One region of the Clostridium sp. LY3-2 genome, then DNA from elsewhere that is predicted to be linked to it. Evidence: predicted binding sites of a transcription regulator. Region 1 holds the regulator's gene; the other holds the start of a gene.
What was found. The regulator LexA, encoded in region 1, represses DNA repair genes until DNA is damaged. The targets are predictions, from matches to a motif close to CNAACANNTGTTNG.
Positions count from the first base shown of each region.

Region 2: a site for LexA is predicted at 3,838-3,851, ahead of uvrA (excinuclease ABC subunit UvrA). Genes of this name have one in related genera too.

Region 1 is NZ_JAMDLQ010000041.1:16,481-23,759, reverse strand. It holds gene miaA (tRNA (adenosine(37)-N6)-dimethylallyltransferase MiaA) at 1-531, shown strand, start outside; gene hfq (RNA chaperone Hfq) at 576-818, shown strand; gene M4I33_RS12935 (methionine gamma-lyase family protein) at 877-2,169, shown strand; gene lexA (transcriptional repressor LexA) at 2,189-2,794, opposite strand; gene M4I33_RS12925 (hypothetical protein) at 2,940-3,368, shown strand; gene M4I33_RS12920 (hypothetical protein) at 3,444-3,968, shown strand; gene M4I33_RS12915 (tyrosine recombinase XerC) at 3,984-4,979, opposite strand; gene M4I33_RS12910 (hypothetical protein) at 5,397-5,582, opposite strand; gene M4I33_RS12905 (hypothetical protein) at 5,596-6,933, opposite strand; gene M4I33_RS12900 (ABC-F family ATP-binding cassette domain-containing protein) at 7,008-7,279, opposite strand, start outside.
Region 2 is NZ_JAMDLQ010000012.1:110,052-117,330, reverse strand. It holds gene uvrB (excinuclease ABC subunit UvrB) at 1-318, shown strand, start outside; gene M4I33_RS03295 (hypothetical protein) at 382-804, shown strand; gene M4I33_RS03290 (hypothetical protein) at 872-1,471, shown strand; gene M4I33_RS03285 (Pr6Pr family membrane protein) at 1,581-2,240, shown strand; gene M4I33_RS03280 (WG repeat-containing protein) at 2,326-3,645, shown strand; gene uvrA (excinuclease ABC subunit UvrA) at 3,913-6,735, shown strand; gene M4I33_RS03270 (FHA domain-containing protein) at 6,881-7,279, shown strand, end outside.

The DNA of each region.
Region 1 (7,279 bases):
AAGGGAAATGAATATGTACACTCACTTTTAGCTACAATAGACCCTATTAGTTATAAAAATATCCATTATAATAATTTAAAAAGGGTTATAAGAGCTCTAGAAGTATATAAACTTACTGGTAAACCATATAGTTCATATAACGCTGGTGAAAAAATTTATAATAGTGACTATAACGTACATTACTTTGTTTTAGATATGAATAGGGATGAATTATATAATAGAATAAATCATCGTGTAGATATTATGATGTCAAATGGTTTACTTAATGAGTGTATCCTACTAAAGTCAAATGGATTAAATTTAAACAATCAATCTATTCAAGGAATAGGTTATAAAGAAATATTTACTTACCTTGAAAAAAAAATATCTCTAGATGATGCAGTTGAACTTATTAAAAAAGGAAGTAGAAATTATGCTAAAAGGCAACTAACATGGTTTAGAAGAGATCCAAGGGCAATATTTTTAAATAAAGATATGCTAACTTTAGATCAAATAGAAAATAAAATTATTAATGACATTAAATCTATTTAGAGTTATAATTATAAATAAACAGGATTTTGTGGAGGTGCTAGTAGATGAACAATCAACATAATAATTTACAAGACATATTCTTAAATGGGGCTAGAAAAAATAAAATACCAGTTGAAGTGTATTTAACAAATGGTTATAAATTAAAAGGGTTTGTAAAGGGATTTGATAACTTTACCGTTGTGTTAGATTGTGATGGCAATCAAATGTTAGTATATAAACATGCGGTAACAACAATAACACCTGCAAAACCAATCTTATTCGTTGATAATAATTTAAATAATGAATAAATTATGTAGGCACTTATATGGGTGCCTATTTATTTTTAATAATATCTAGGAGGAATATATGCTAAAAAATACAGAAGAATTAATAATATCTAAATATGGAATTACTAAAGATGCATTTCATATTTTTAGAAGAGCTTTAGAAGAGGTTAGTGATGACTTAAATAGATATGATGAAATAAAAGAGTATAATCAACTTAAAGTTCTAGCTGCATTTCAAGAAGAAAGGATAAGTGATTCTCACTTTACTAACTCAACTGGATATGCATACGATGATATGGGGAGAGAAGGATTAGATAGAGTCTATGCTCGTGTATTCAATACTGAAGCCGCAATTGTTAGACCTCACTTTGTTAACGGAACTCATGCTATAGGAACGGCTCTGTTTGGTAATTTAAGGCCTGAAGATACGCTTTTAGCTATTTCAGGTAGACCATATGATACTTTACATGGAGTAATAGGACTAAATGGATTAAAAGGGACTGGTTCTTTAAAAGATTATGGTATTAAATATGATGAGGTTGATTTAATTGATGATGAACACCTTGATTTTGAAAATATAGAAAAGAAAATTAAAAGTAATGATTCAATCAAGATGGTTCATATACAAAGAAGTACAGGTTATAGTACTAGAAAAGCCTTACAATTAACCGAAATAAAAGAAGCAATTGACCTTGTAAAATCTTTAAATAGTTCAATTATAGTGTTTGTTGACAACTGCTATGGTGAATTTGTAGATATATATGAACCAACTGATTTTGGAGCAGATCTTATGGCTGGTTCTTTAATAAAAAATATAGGCGGTGGAATTTCGCCAACTGGTGGTTATATAGTAGGTAAAAAAGAATATGTAGAAAACGCTGCATACAGATTAACTGTTCCTGGTATAGGTGGTGAATGTGGTGCAATGCTTGATACTATGCGTACCTTATTTCAAGGATTCTTTTTAGCTCCTAATGTTACTATCGAAGCCTTAAAAGGGGCACATTTATTATCAAAAGTAATGGAGCTTTCAGGTTTTTCTTGTAAACCTAGTTCAAGAGAAAAAAGAAGTGATATAGTTCAAACAATCACTTTTGGTGATAAGGATGTACTTATCGAATTTATAAGAGGGATCCAAGAGGCCGCTCCAATTGATTCATATGTAACATGTATACCTACACCAATGCCAGGATATGAAGATGAAGTAATTATGGCAGCTGGAGCTTTTATTCAAGGATCATCGATTGAATTGTCTGCTGATGCACCTATTAGAGAACCATATATTGCATACATTCAAGGTGGACTAACGTTCGATCATGCAAAAATAGGTGCATTAATTGCTTTAAATAAAGTCATTAATGCAAAAAAATAGAGTTCTTATGAACTCTATTTTAATATGCTCTATAAATTCCAACTAACTTACCAACAACCGAACAATCAGTTATAATTATAGGTTCCATTGTATCATTCTCTGGCTGTAATCTAATATGATCTTTTTCTTTAAAAAATCTTTTAATTGTAGCTTCTTCATCAATTAAGGCAACAACTATATCACCATTTTGGGCTGAATTAACCCTTTCAATAATTGCTAAGTCCCCGTCATGAACACCAGCATTTATCATACTATGTCCCCAAACTTTAAGCATAAATAACTCATTGTCATGTTTAATATAGTCTAAAGGAATACTAAATGTATCTTCTATATTTTCAGTTGCTAATACAGGCATACCAGCTGTTATACGACCTATTATAGGGATATTTATCATTTCTTTTTTACCTTGCGATAATTCAACAATTTCTAATGCTCTAGGCTTTGTAGGATCTCTTTTTATCAATCCTTTTTTCTCTAGTCTTTTTAAATGCCCGTGTACCGTAGAAGTTGACTTTAAAGATACAGCTTCGCATATTTCTCTAACTGATGGTGGATAGCCCTTATTTTCAGTATAAACTTTAAGAAATTCGTATATTTGGCTTTGCTTATCATTTCCATCTAGCATATATTGCACCTCACATTCTAATAATAGTATTATAGCATACGTATTTTTATATATCAAACTAATGTTCTTAGCACATATGTTCTTATAGTTTGATATATGTATTTTTTTTTGGTATAATTAGTTTTATTATTCAAGAGGTGATAAAATGAATAGAAAATTTAACGAAGACGATTATTGCGATATCTATGAAAATAAAATTTGTGATAATTGCGGAAAATGTTTAGAAGACTTAGGAATAGACATTCGTGCTATAAAAATCGAAGATATAGCAAAAGATATTGAGGAAAATAAAATTCTTGAAGAAGAGTGGAAAGATATGATTTTCAAGGCTCAAAATATCGATCCATCTTTAGATGAAGAAGATATAAAAAAAGCTTTAAAAGAAGCTTATTCATCACTAAATGTTTCAAACCAAGCTCTAGATGACGATAAAAATGATGAATATGTAGATGCTTTTGATAAAATAGAGTACTTAGATGACTACAATATAAATGAAGAAAATGGAGATTTGGAAGAATTAACAGAAGAAATTTTTCCAGGAGTACGACGCATTATTAAAAAGAACAGAGAATAATTATTCTCTGTTCTTTTTGAATATTAATCTGTAAATAAGTAATACTATTATTGAATGAAAAAGGAGAGTGATAGTATGAAAAATAAATTAATAATAACTCTAATAGCCACTGCAACTATTCTTGGGTTTGCAGGATGTGGAGCAAAAGAAATGGTTGATGATACAAAAAACAAGGTTGAGAATGCAACTGAAAGAGCTACAGATGATATCAAAAATACAACAGAAAACATTAAAAATGATTTTAGTGATGAAATGCTAAATTTAAAACTAGACGATTTCATAAAAAAAGTAGAGGATAAGGGGTATAATGTAGAAAATTTAAAAGAATCTACTGATAAGAACTATAATTTCAATGGGAAATTAGATAAACTTAAGATAAATAATGAAGAAATAATAATTTTCGAATATCCAGATAAAGAATCTTTAGATAAAGAGGTAGATAAAATATCAAACAATAGTTATTTAGCAGATGGAGGGAAAATAGATACAAATAATCCTCCTCAAATATTTAGAAGTGGAAAGTTATTATTCATATATAATGGAAAAAATCAAGAAATAACTAATCTTTTAACTGATATACTTGGAGCAAAAATAAAATAAAAGAATTAACTTCTTTTATTTTATTTTTGCTAAAGGATTTGATTTAACTGCAGCTCTTAAAGTTTCATCATCTACATGAGTGTAAATTTGTGTTGTTGATATATTTTCATGACCTAAAATACTTTGTAATGATCTTATATCAACTTCACCATATTTATACATTAACGTTGCAGCTGTATGCCTTAGTTTATGAGGAGTATATTTTTCATCTTTAAGTCCCGCATTTTTGGTAGCTTTTTTTACCATTATTTCTACAGTTCTTTTATTAATAGGTGTACCCCTGTTAGAAATAAATAAATAGTTCTTATTTTCTAAAGTACACTTAGAAGAGTCTCTAACCTTTAGATATTCTTCTAACGCCTTTAAACATGCTTCATTTAAATAAACAGTCCTTTCTTTATTACCTTTTCCTATTATAGTTAATATATCTCCTGAAATCTTATCTAATCTAATACCACAAAGTTCAGATAATCTCATGCCACAATTTAAAAAGAAGGTAATAATGCAATAATCTCTCTTATAATTTTTATTGCTTTTATCTAACGAATTCAAAAGTTGAATACTTTCATTCAAGTCTAAGTAAATAGGGTGACGCTTATTTATTTTAGGTGATTCCAATTCTAAAGTTGGATTCTCATCAATAACTTTTGCTTTGTTTTGAAGAAATTTAAAAAAAGATTTTAATGTAGCGACTTTTCTAGCTCTTGCGTATGAACTATTTTTCCTAAATTTTTCTAAAAAACTCATAAAAGCATATAATTCAGATAACTTTATCTCTTTTATAAAATCATCATTTACATCAGATATCTCAATTTCTGAGAAATCAACAGAATTATCTTTAACAGAGTTTCTATATAATTTTAAAAATCTGAAAAACATAACCAGATCAACTCTATAAGCTGCTATAGTATTTTCGGATTTCCCTTTAATAGTTTCAAGATAATTTAAAAAATCTATAACTAGCTTAGGTAAATCATCATTTTTTCTTAATTCCGAAAAGTCATAAATCATAATCGAAAAACCTCCTTTAAAATACCTTTTATTTCGCTAAATGGTTATTTAGCGAAATAATTATAACTAATTATATCATATAATCGATTATCTTTCTATTTTTATATATCTTTTTGATAATTTGAATTTCAGTTATATGAAGGTTTAAGATTTATAATAACTTTTAATTATACTTTTCTACGTAATAATAATTTTCAAATTTTCTATTACGTCTAAACGTGCGAACACAAGTTCCGACAACTTAACTTTAAAGAGGATGCAATTTGAAATAATTTAAAGATTAAAACATCAATTTTCTTATAAATTTCAAGTTTATCTAAATTTTATCTTTATAATTTGGTTATTAAGTGCTATTTTTAAAGTCTTAGAACATACGTTCGAGTTGACCCCAAATAGCACTTAATAAAAAAAGAAACACTAACGTGTTTCTTTAATCCAATTTATTATATCATTTTTTATATATTCAGATTTAGAAAATCCATTCTTGAATATCCTTATTTGTTTATACAATTCCCCATTCATATTAAAATCAAGAATATCTATTCTATCTCCGTTATATTCCTTAATTTCTCTGGTTCCTTTCAAAGAAACTCTTATTTTCATTAGAATCACTTTCCTATCTATTTAAAAATTTATCCCAAAAACTTCTCTTTTTATTTTTTTTCTTTTTATTTTCCCATGTAAAATCTCTGAATTTTTCTTGGACTATTTTAGACTGCTCTTTTAATCTAGATTTTCTTCTTTCTAATTCAAATTCATCTAGTTTTATTTTATCTGAATTATTACAAATTAGTATATCAATTTCTAGTGATAATTTCAACGCATAAATATTTTTATTATTCATATTAAATGCTTCATTTAACATTTTCCTATATTTTTCTATTTCTGAATAAAAAATAATATAATCATTTTCATCTTTTTCTTTTATTTTTTCTAGACTGCTTAATATAGTTTTGTAATTAGATTCAATTAAAGTAGTAAGTTTAGTTGAAATATTATAAGTTATTATGTCTTTATCTATTATAATCCCATATATTTGATTCATAGTCTCAATAGTAGAAATAAATGAATTACATTTTCTAAATGAGATTTTTATAAAATCACCATTTATATTATTAGCTGTATTTTCTAGTATACCATTCGAAAGTTCTAGAAATTTATTTGTTATGGATTCAGATTGATCGCTTGTGTTAGAAATTACTATATCTTTTATTATCGTTTCCTCTATTGCATCTATACCCTTATTATTTTGACTTTCATTACTTGGGATATTAATGTCATTTGAGTTCTTAAAATCTATTTTCTTGATGTCATTTATTTTTTTTATAGTATTACCAATAAAATTATCAAGCAATTCTACTTTGAATTTGTCTAATCCTATTTTTATCTTATTTTTTAATTCAAACTCTAAAATAACAACTATATTATTTAAGGCTTCTATATTTTCGTGACAAATATCAAAACAGTATTCTAAAACAGTTATGCATAGTTCTAGTTGAGATACTATAAATTTCAGTTTGCTCTTGCAATCGTATTTTGTAGCTTTAAATTGATCGAACAACTTCTCCATTCTAATTACCACTAATCTACTACTTTTAAACGATAAATATCTTCTTATCTCTATTATGTTAACAAGATCTCCATATACAATATTTGAAGTTTCAAGCATTGCAATTAGTGAAATTGATTTTTGGATAAAATTCTCTATCCCCTCCTCATTAAAGTTTCTTTGTAACTCATATAGCATCTCTTTGCTCTTTAAAATTGAATCTTTAGTTGAATTTCTTTTAGCTAAATTAATGAGAATAGGAATTTGGTCTATAGTTGTTTCCATTATAACCTTTTGAGAATTTTTTATCGAACTAAGTATACTTTTATAATTACTTATATACTCACGATCATATTTAATAAATGTATTTGAAGAATTTTTAACGTCCAACATATTTTTACCCATAAATTTACCCCTTAAAAAATACTTTATAATATTATTATAAAGTATTTTTCATATTTTTCCAAATTTATTAGCTTTTATTTTTTAATTCTTTTAAATTCTTCAATTTCTTTTGATTTGTTTGTTAGATATTCGAATCGTTCATATTTAACCAATAATTTTTCCTCAATATTATTCTTTTTTTCAGTAAGTTCTTGTAAAAATGAATAATCTGAGTAATGCTCTTCTATCTCTTTATCTATATCTTCTAACATATTTTCTAAATTCATAATATCATCTTCAATATTATCATATTCTCTTTTTTCATTATATGAAAATTTAGGTTCCTCTTTTAATTTAGTACTATATT
Region 2 (7,279 bases), on a different contig from region 1:
GCAGATAAGATAACAGGGTCTATGGAAAGAGCTATTAGTGAAACTGAAAGAAGAAGAAAGATTCAGATGGAGTACAACGAAGAACACGGAATTACTCCAAAAACTATAATAAAAGATATAAGAGATGTAATTGAAGCGACAAAAGCTTCAGAAGAAGAGACTAGAGAAGAATTCGAAAATCAACCTAAGGATATGTCTTCAAAAGATAAGAAAAAACTAATTAAAAAATACACAGACGAAATGATGGACGCTGCTAAAAATCTTCAATTTGAAAGAGCAGCTGAACTTCGTGATATGATTGATAAATTAAAAAAATAATAAATTAACTATAAAACCTCTTAAACATATATTAAATATAAATAGTTTAAGGGGTTTATATTTATGGATGAAGAAGCCATTGAGATTTTAAATGAATATTTTAAAAAGTATAATTTGTATTTAATTGACTTAGAAGTAAAAGCTGCATCATTTCTTGCAATGGCTAACCTTTATTCTATATACCTAAATAAAATTAATACTGAGATAATTTTAGAAGAAATAGATGGAACTAATATTAATCTATTTGAATTGTCATCACAAGGACAAAAGGTTTCAGTTATAGCAATAGGGATATATGCCTACACAACTTATTACAGATATATTGAAATTATACTTATGAATATGTTATTAGATAAGAACATTAATGTTAATAGGTATTATACTTTCCATCAATGTGTAATGACTAGTTTAATTGCAAACATTAAGATGTTAGAACTTTTAGAGATTTTCAGTAAAACTCAGCCAAATGCAAGTTCTATACCTTAGAATTTACAGGAAACAAAAAATTCTATTAGTATAAAATATATAAAGCGATTATTTAGGAGGCGGGGGATTGGGGAGAAGAAAAAAGATTTATAACTGTGATTTCTGGAGCGATACAACTCTTCCTCCTTGTGCAGAATTTTTAGGGAATTATAATCCTTTGAAAAAAAATGGAGTGGAGGTATTTAGGAATTATAATAGGATATATTGGTTTTTATCTTTTTCAGAACAGTTAAATAATCAACCACAATATAATCCTTGTGACCCAAGTACTTTTACTAATTCAGCTTTGGGGAATATTCAAATTTCTTTTCATGACTTTTTAATAGGTTTATTTATAAATCTTGTTCAAAAGGGAGAGATAGATTTAAATACTTGCGGTAAAATTCATGAGAATGATAAAGTAGATAACTTCATTAAAGAAACTTTAAACGTTAATGAAGAAGAAGTTACACAAGTTTTTGTACCAAGTCTTATATACACTATTTCAAATTCTAATGCAATATTATCTTTGTATACAGCAAATTTTATTATAAGCAAAACAAACTTTTATATATTACTTATGTTAAATAGATTAGAAGGTGATCCAGCACTATTTTTCGGAAACAATTCTTACGCTACTCCAGAGATAATAAATTATGAATTATCAACATTATTTATACCAAAATAGCAGAGTCTAAGGATTCTGCTATTATTTTTATTAAACAGTCAAATAGTTTGATAATCAAAATAAAATAAGATATAATCTAATTCGGAATTATAAATTGAAAGGTGATTATATGAAAGAAATAAATAAAAAGTATTTTAGAGGGTTTGCAGGAATCCTAATTTTAATAGGAATGATATTATCATTTACACTTCAAATGATGTCAAATGATATAGATGGATATTTTGGAAGAGTTTTAGGATTTTTTTCTTATTTTACTGAGTTTGCTAATATTTTAGTAATGCTTTTATTTTTAAATAACTCAATTTTAAATAGAAAAATAAAATGGCTTAACAAAAGAAGTATAAAAGGTGCTATAACATTATATATCTGCGTTGCTGGGCTTGTATTTTTCTTAATACTAAATGCTGAGTGGAAACAAACAGGGATAGAAAAGTTTCAAACATATATTCTTCACGGTTTTGCGCCACTTGCAATATTATTTGATTGGCTTATTTTAGAAAAGGAATCAAATTATGAATACAAGGATATATTAAGCTGGGTAGTTTTCCCTATAGTATATTTATTTTGGGCATTAGCTGTAGGAAATGTTATAGGAGTATATCCGTATTCATTTTTAGATATGAATGTTTTAAACTTAGAAGGATTAGTAGTAAATGTATTTTTCTTAGTTATAGCATTCCTTATGCTATCTAGTGCTATAGTTTTTATAGATAAATTTAGATTTAAATCTAAAAAGGTTACTGAAATTAATAATATATCATTTAGATAATTTAAAAGGTTATGTCTTATATATTTTGGCATAACCTTTTTATATTTTATGGGATAAAATGGTATAATTATAGTGGGGTGAGTTTATGGGTAAAAATAATGTAAATATACCGTATAAGGTTATATTGTTTCTTTCTTTTGGTACAGTAATAGTTGTTACAGTTATATCTTTAGTTTTTTCTTTATTAGATATAAATAATATAAAACTAGATTCTATAAAAGGTGTCTTCAAATCAGAAGATACGAGTTCTAGAAAAAAATCTGGAAATGATGATTATAAAGAAATTATAAAAGGAGATTCAAATAGCCTTTATAGAGTAGAGAAAAATAATAAGGTAAGTTATATTGATAAAGATTTTAAAACTGTTATAAAACCTTCAACTTACGACTACGGAAGAGATTTTAAAGAAGGAGTAGCTATAGTTTCAAAGGGGGATAAAGTAGGAGTTATAAATTCAAAAGGAAGAGAAATATTTAAATTAGAATATGATGATATTACAGACTTTAATGAAGGTTATGCTTTAGGGTTAAAGGGAGGTAATATAGATATTTTAAGTTTAAATGGGGATATAACATGCCTTAGCGGATTTTATACAAGCATATATAGAGGCTTTGAATCAGGGAGGGCAGTGATAACCTTAAATTCTAAATCTACAATAATAGATTATAAAGGGAATATTATATTAGATAATTTAGTAGAGCCTTATATTTTAGATGGAATGATTATTTCAGAAAATGATATATATAACCTAAATGGTTATAAAATAAATGATGAAGTAGAGCTATTTGATTATAAAAATAATATTGCAATCTATAAGGAAAGACTTACTGATAATTACTTAAATGAAAAAAATATAGACTTTAACTATAACAATGTGTATTTTAATGATGGTCTAATATTACTTTCAGATGAAAACCATGCAGTTAGAGTGTATGATTACAATCTAAAGCTAATTTATGAAGGGGATAAGTCTTTTAATACTTCTATAAATAATGGATATATAATAATAAATGATTATTCAAATATTATTATTAAGGATAAAACAGGAAAAGATATAAATAAAATTAAAAGTAGATCTTCAAGTGATGAACTTTTATATATTTTAGGTGTAAATAAAACATTTTTAATTACTAAAGAGTTTTTTGAAGGCGAGGAAAACTATTATATCTATAAAGATAAAGGTGATTTCTTAAAAAAGAAAGAGGATAATTTATACGAGTTATATGATGATATATTAATTGAAAGAAGTAAAGATTTTATTTCTATATATAATAAAAATCTAAAAGAGATTTTTAAAGAAAAGGGAGAATTCACTTATAAATACGATGGGAATATAATAACTTTAGAAGAAGGAAGTCCTAAAGATAGAATTTATTTAAATAAAAATATGAAGAAGTTTAGTTAGTATTTAAGTTAAATACTATAAAATTTTAATAATCAGTACACAGCTAAGACTTATAATAATTCTTAAGAATTATTATAAGTTTTTTTCTTTTTAAATGTATGGTAATATGATAGAATTGGATTATTATTTAATAATACATATTAATTAGAGAGTTTGACAAGTGGACAAGTTAAAATTATTATATATATAATGGGAACTTATGTTCGAGAATTAATCTGATAATATAAGCTAAAAATATAGATAATAAAAAGGAGAGGTACGGAGATTATGAAAGATAAAATAATAATTAAAGGCGCTAAGGTACATAACTTAAAAAACGTAGATTTAGAAATACCAAGAGATAAGCTTGTAGTATTTACAGGTCTTTCAGGTTCAGGAAAGTCTTCACTTGCTTTTGATACTCTTTATGCAGAAGGGCAAAGAAGGTACGTTGAATCTCTTTCAGCATATGCAAGGCAGTTCTTAGGTCAAATGAATAAACCGGATGTAGAATATATAGAAGGGTTATCACCTGCAATTTCTATAGATCAAAAAACTACAAGCAAAAATCCAAGGTCAACTGTTGGAACTATAACAGAAATATATGATTATTTAAGACTTTTGTATGCAAAGGTTGGAATTCCTCATTGTCCTAAATGTGGTAAAGTTATATCTCAGCAATCTGTAGATCAAATAGTAGATGGTGTTATGAGCCTAGAAGATAGAGCAAAGGTTCAAATATTAGCACCTATAATAAGAGGAAGAAAAGGAACTCACGAAAAAGTATTACAAAACATCAAAAAGAACGGGTTTGTAAGAGTTAGAGTTGACGGTGAAATCTACGAGATAACAGAAGAGGAAATCAAATTAGATAAAAATAAAAAACATAATATAGAAGCGGTTGTAGATAGACTTGTAATAAAAGAAGGAATAGAAGGAAGATTATCAGATTCTATAGAAACAGCTTTAAAACTTGCAGACGGATTAGTTATAGTAAATGAAATAGGAGGAGAAGATAGACTATTTAGTGAAAAATTCTCTTGTCCTGATTGTGGTATTAGTATTGAAGAAATAGCACCTAGATTATTTTCTTTTAACTCTCCATTTGGTAAGTGTGACTACTGTGACGGGCTTGGAACACTTATAGAAATAGATGAAGATTTAGTAATTCCAGATAGAAATTTAAGTATAATGGAAGGGGCTATAGCACCTTGGGGAGAAGGAAGAACTAAAGACGATTCTTGGACTTTTGCATTTTTAAAAGCATTAAGTAAAGAATATAACTTCGATTTAAATACACCTATAAAAGATTTAGATAGAGAAATAATAGATCTTATTCTCTTTGGAAGTAACGGAAAAAGAGTCAAAGTAAATTACGTTAAAGAAGGAATTAAAGCAACTTATAACTCAGCTTGGGAAGGTGAGATAAATGCCCTTCAAAGAAGATATAGAGAAACAAACTCAGATACTATAAAAGGTGAAATAGAAAAGTATATGAGTAACAAATTCTGTCCTAAATGCAAAGGAGCTAGACTTAAAAAAGAAGCTTTAGCTGTAACTGTAGGTGAAAAAAATATTTTTGAATTTACAGAATTACCTATTAGAGAAGAATTAGATTATTTAAATAACATAGAATTCTCAGAAAAGAATAAAATAATAAGTGAACAGATAGTTAAAGAGATAAAAAGTAGGTTAGAGTTCTTAGTAAACGTAGGTTTAGATTACTTAAACCTTTCAAGAGCTTCAGGAACGTTATCAGGAGGTGAGTCTCAAAGAATAAGACTTGCAACTCAAATAGGATCTGCACTTATGGGAGTTTTATATATACTAGATGAACCTAGTATAGGGCTTCATCAAAGAGATAACGACAGACTTATAGAAACTTTAAAAAATTTAAGAGATGTAGGAAATACTGTAATAGTTGTTGAACATGATGAAGATACTATAAGAGAGGCAGATTATATAGTTGATATTGGACCTAGAGCTGGAGAACACGGAGGAGAAATAGTAGCTTGTGGGACTGTTGAAGAAATAAAGAAATCAGACAGATCTCTTACTGCTGATTACTTAACAGGAAGAAAGAAAGTTGAAGTGCCTAAAGAAAGAAGAAAAGGGAACGGAAACTTTATTAAAGTAGTTAAGGCAAAAGAAAATAACCTTAAAAACGTAACTGCAAGCTTCCCTTTAGGGACTTTAACTATGGTTACTGGAGTTTCAGGGTCAGGAAAGAGTACTTTAATAAACGAAATACTTTATAAGGGTCTTAATAAACTAGTAAATAAAAGCAGAAACTCAGTTGGAGCTCACAAAGAGATAACAGGCTTTGAAAATATAGATAAAATTATAGATATAGATCAAAGTCCTATAGGAAGAACACCTCGTTCAAACCCTGCAACATACACAGGCACATTCGATATAATAAGAGAATTATTTTCTCAAACTCCTGAAGCTAAAATGAGAGGGTATAAACCTGGAAGATTTAGTTTTAACGTTAAGGGTGGAAGATGTGAAGCTTGTTCTGGAGATGGAATAATCAAAATAGAGATGCAATTCCTTTCAGACGTTTACGTTCCTTGTGAGGTATGTAAAGGAAAAAGATATAATAGAGAAACTCTTGAAGTTAAGTATAAAGGAAAAAGCATAGATGACGTATTAAATATGACAGTTGAAGAAGCTTTAGAGTTCTTCGAACACATTCCAAGAATCAAAAACAAACTTCAAACACTTTTTGATGTTGGATTAGGTTATATTAGATTAGGGCAACCTTCAACTCAACTTTCAGGAGGGGAAGCACAAAGAATCAAATTAGCAACAGAGTTATCAAAAAGGAGTACAGGAAAAACTCTATACATCCTAGATGAGCCTACAACAGGTCTTCATATAGATGACGTTAATAGATTAGTTGAAATACTTCAAAGATTAGTAGATACAGGCAATACTGCTATTGTTATAGAGCATAACTTAGATATGATAAAATGTGCTGACTATATTATAGACTTAGGACCAGAAGGTGGAGACAAAGGTGGTACGTTAGTAGCAGAAGGTACACCAGAAGAAATATCAAAAGTAAAAGAATCTTATACAGGTAAATATTTAAAGAAGATGCTATAAGGTTCGAGAAATAAATAACTGGCTTAGACCTTGGTGTAAAGCCAGTTATTAGATATCTTTAATTTATTTGTAATATTAAAGAATGAATTAAGGCAAAAATTAGTGTATAATTACAAGGATAAAGTAAATATTTTGAGGTGAAGATATGAGTTTTTCAAAAATAATTGGGGGCGTATTCGGAATAATTTTCATCGTAATCTTGTACTTTATAATTTTTTACGCGTTAAAAATAATGGCGAAAGACGTTAAAAATGGCGAAAAGAAAAAGCGACCAGTCGGCCATAAGCATCACGGAATAGAAGTGATTGCTAGCGGAGAAAATAATAACTTAAAAGTAGGTACTATAATACCTATAAAGACTTATATGAGTATAGGTAGGACAGATGATAATACGATAATTCTTACAGATAAATACGTATCTGGTAAGCACGCTAGGATATTGGTAAAAAATAATGTACTTATATTAGAAGACCTAGGTAGTACAAACGGAACTTACCTAAATGGACAGAAAATACAAAACAAAGTTAAATTATTTACACGTGAT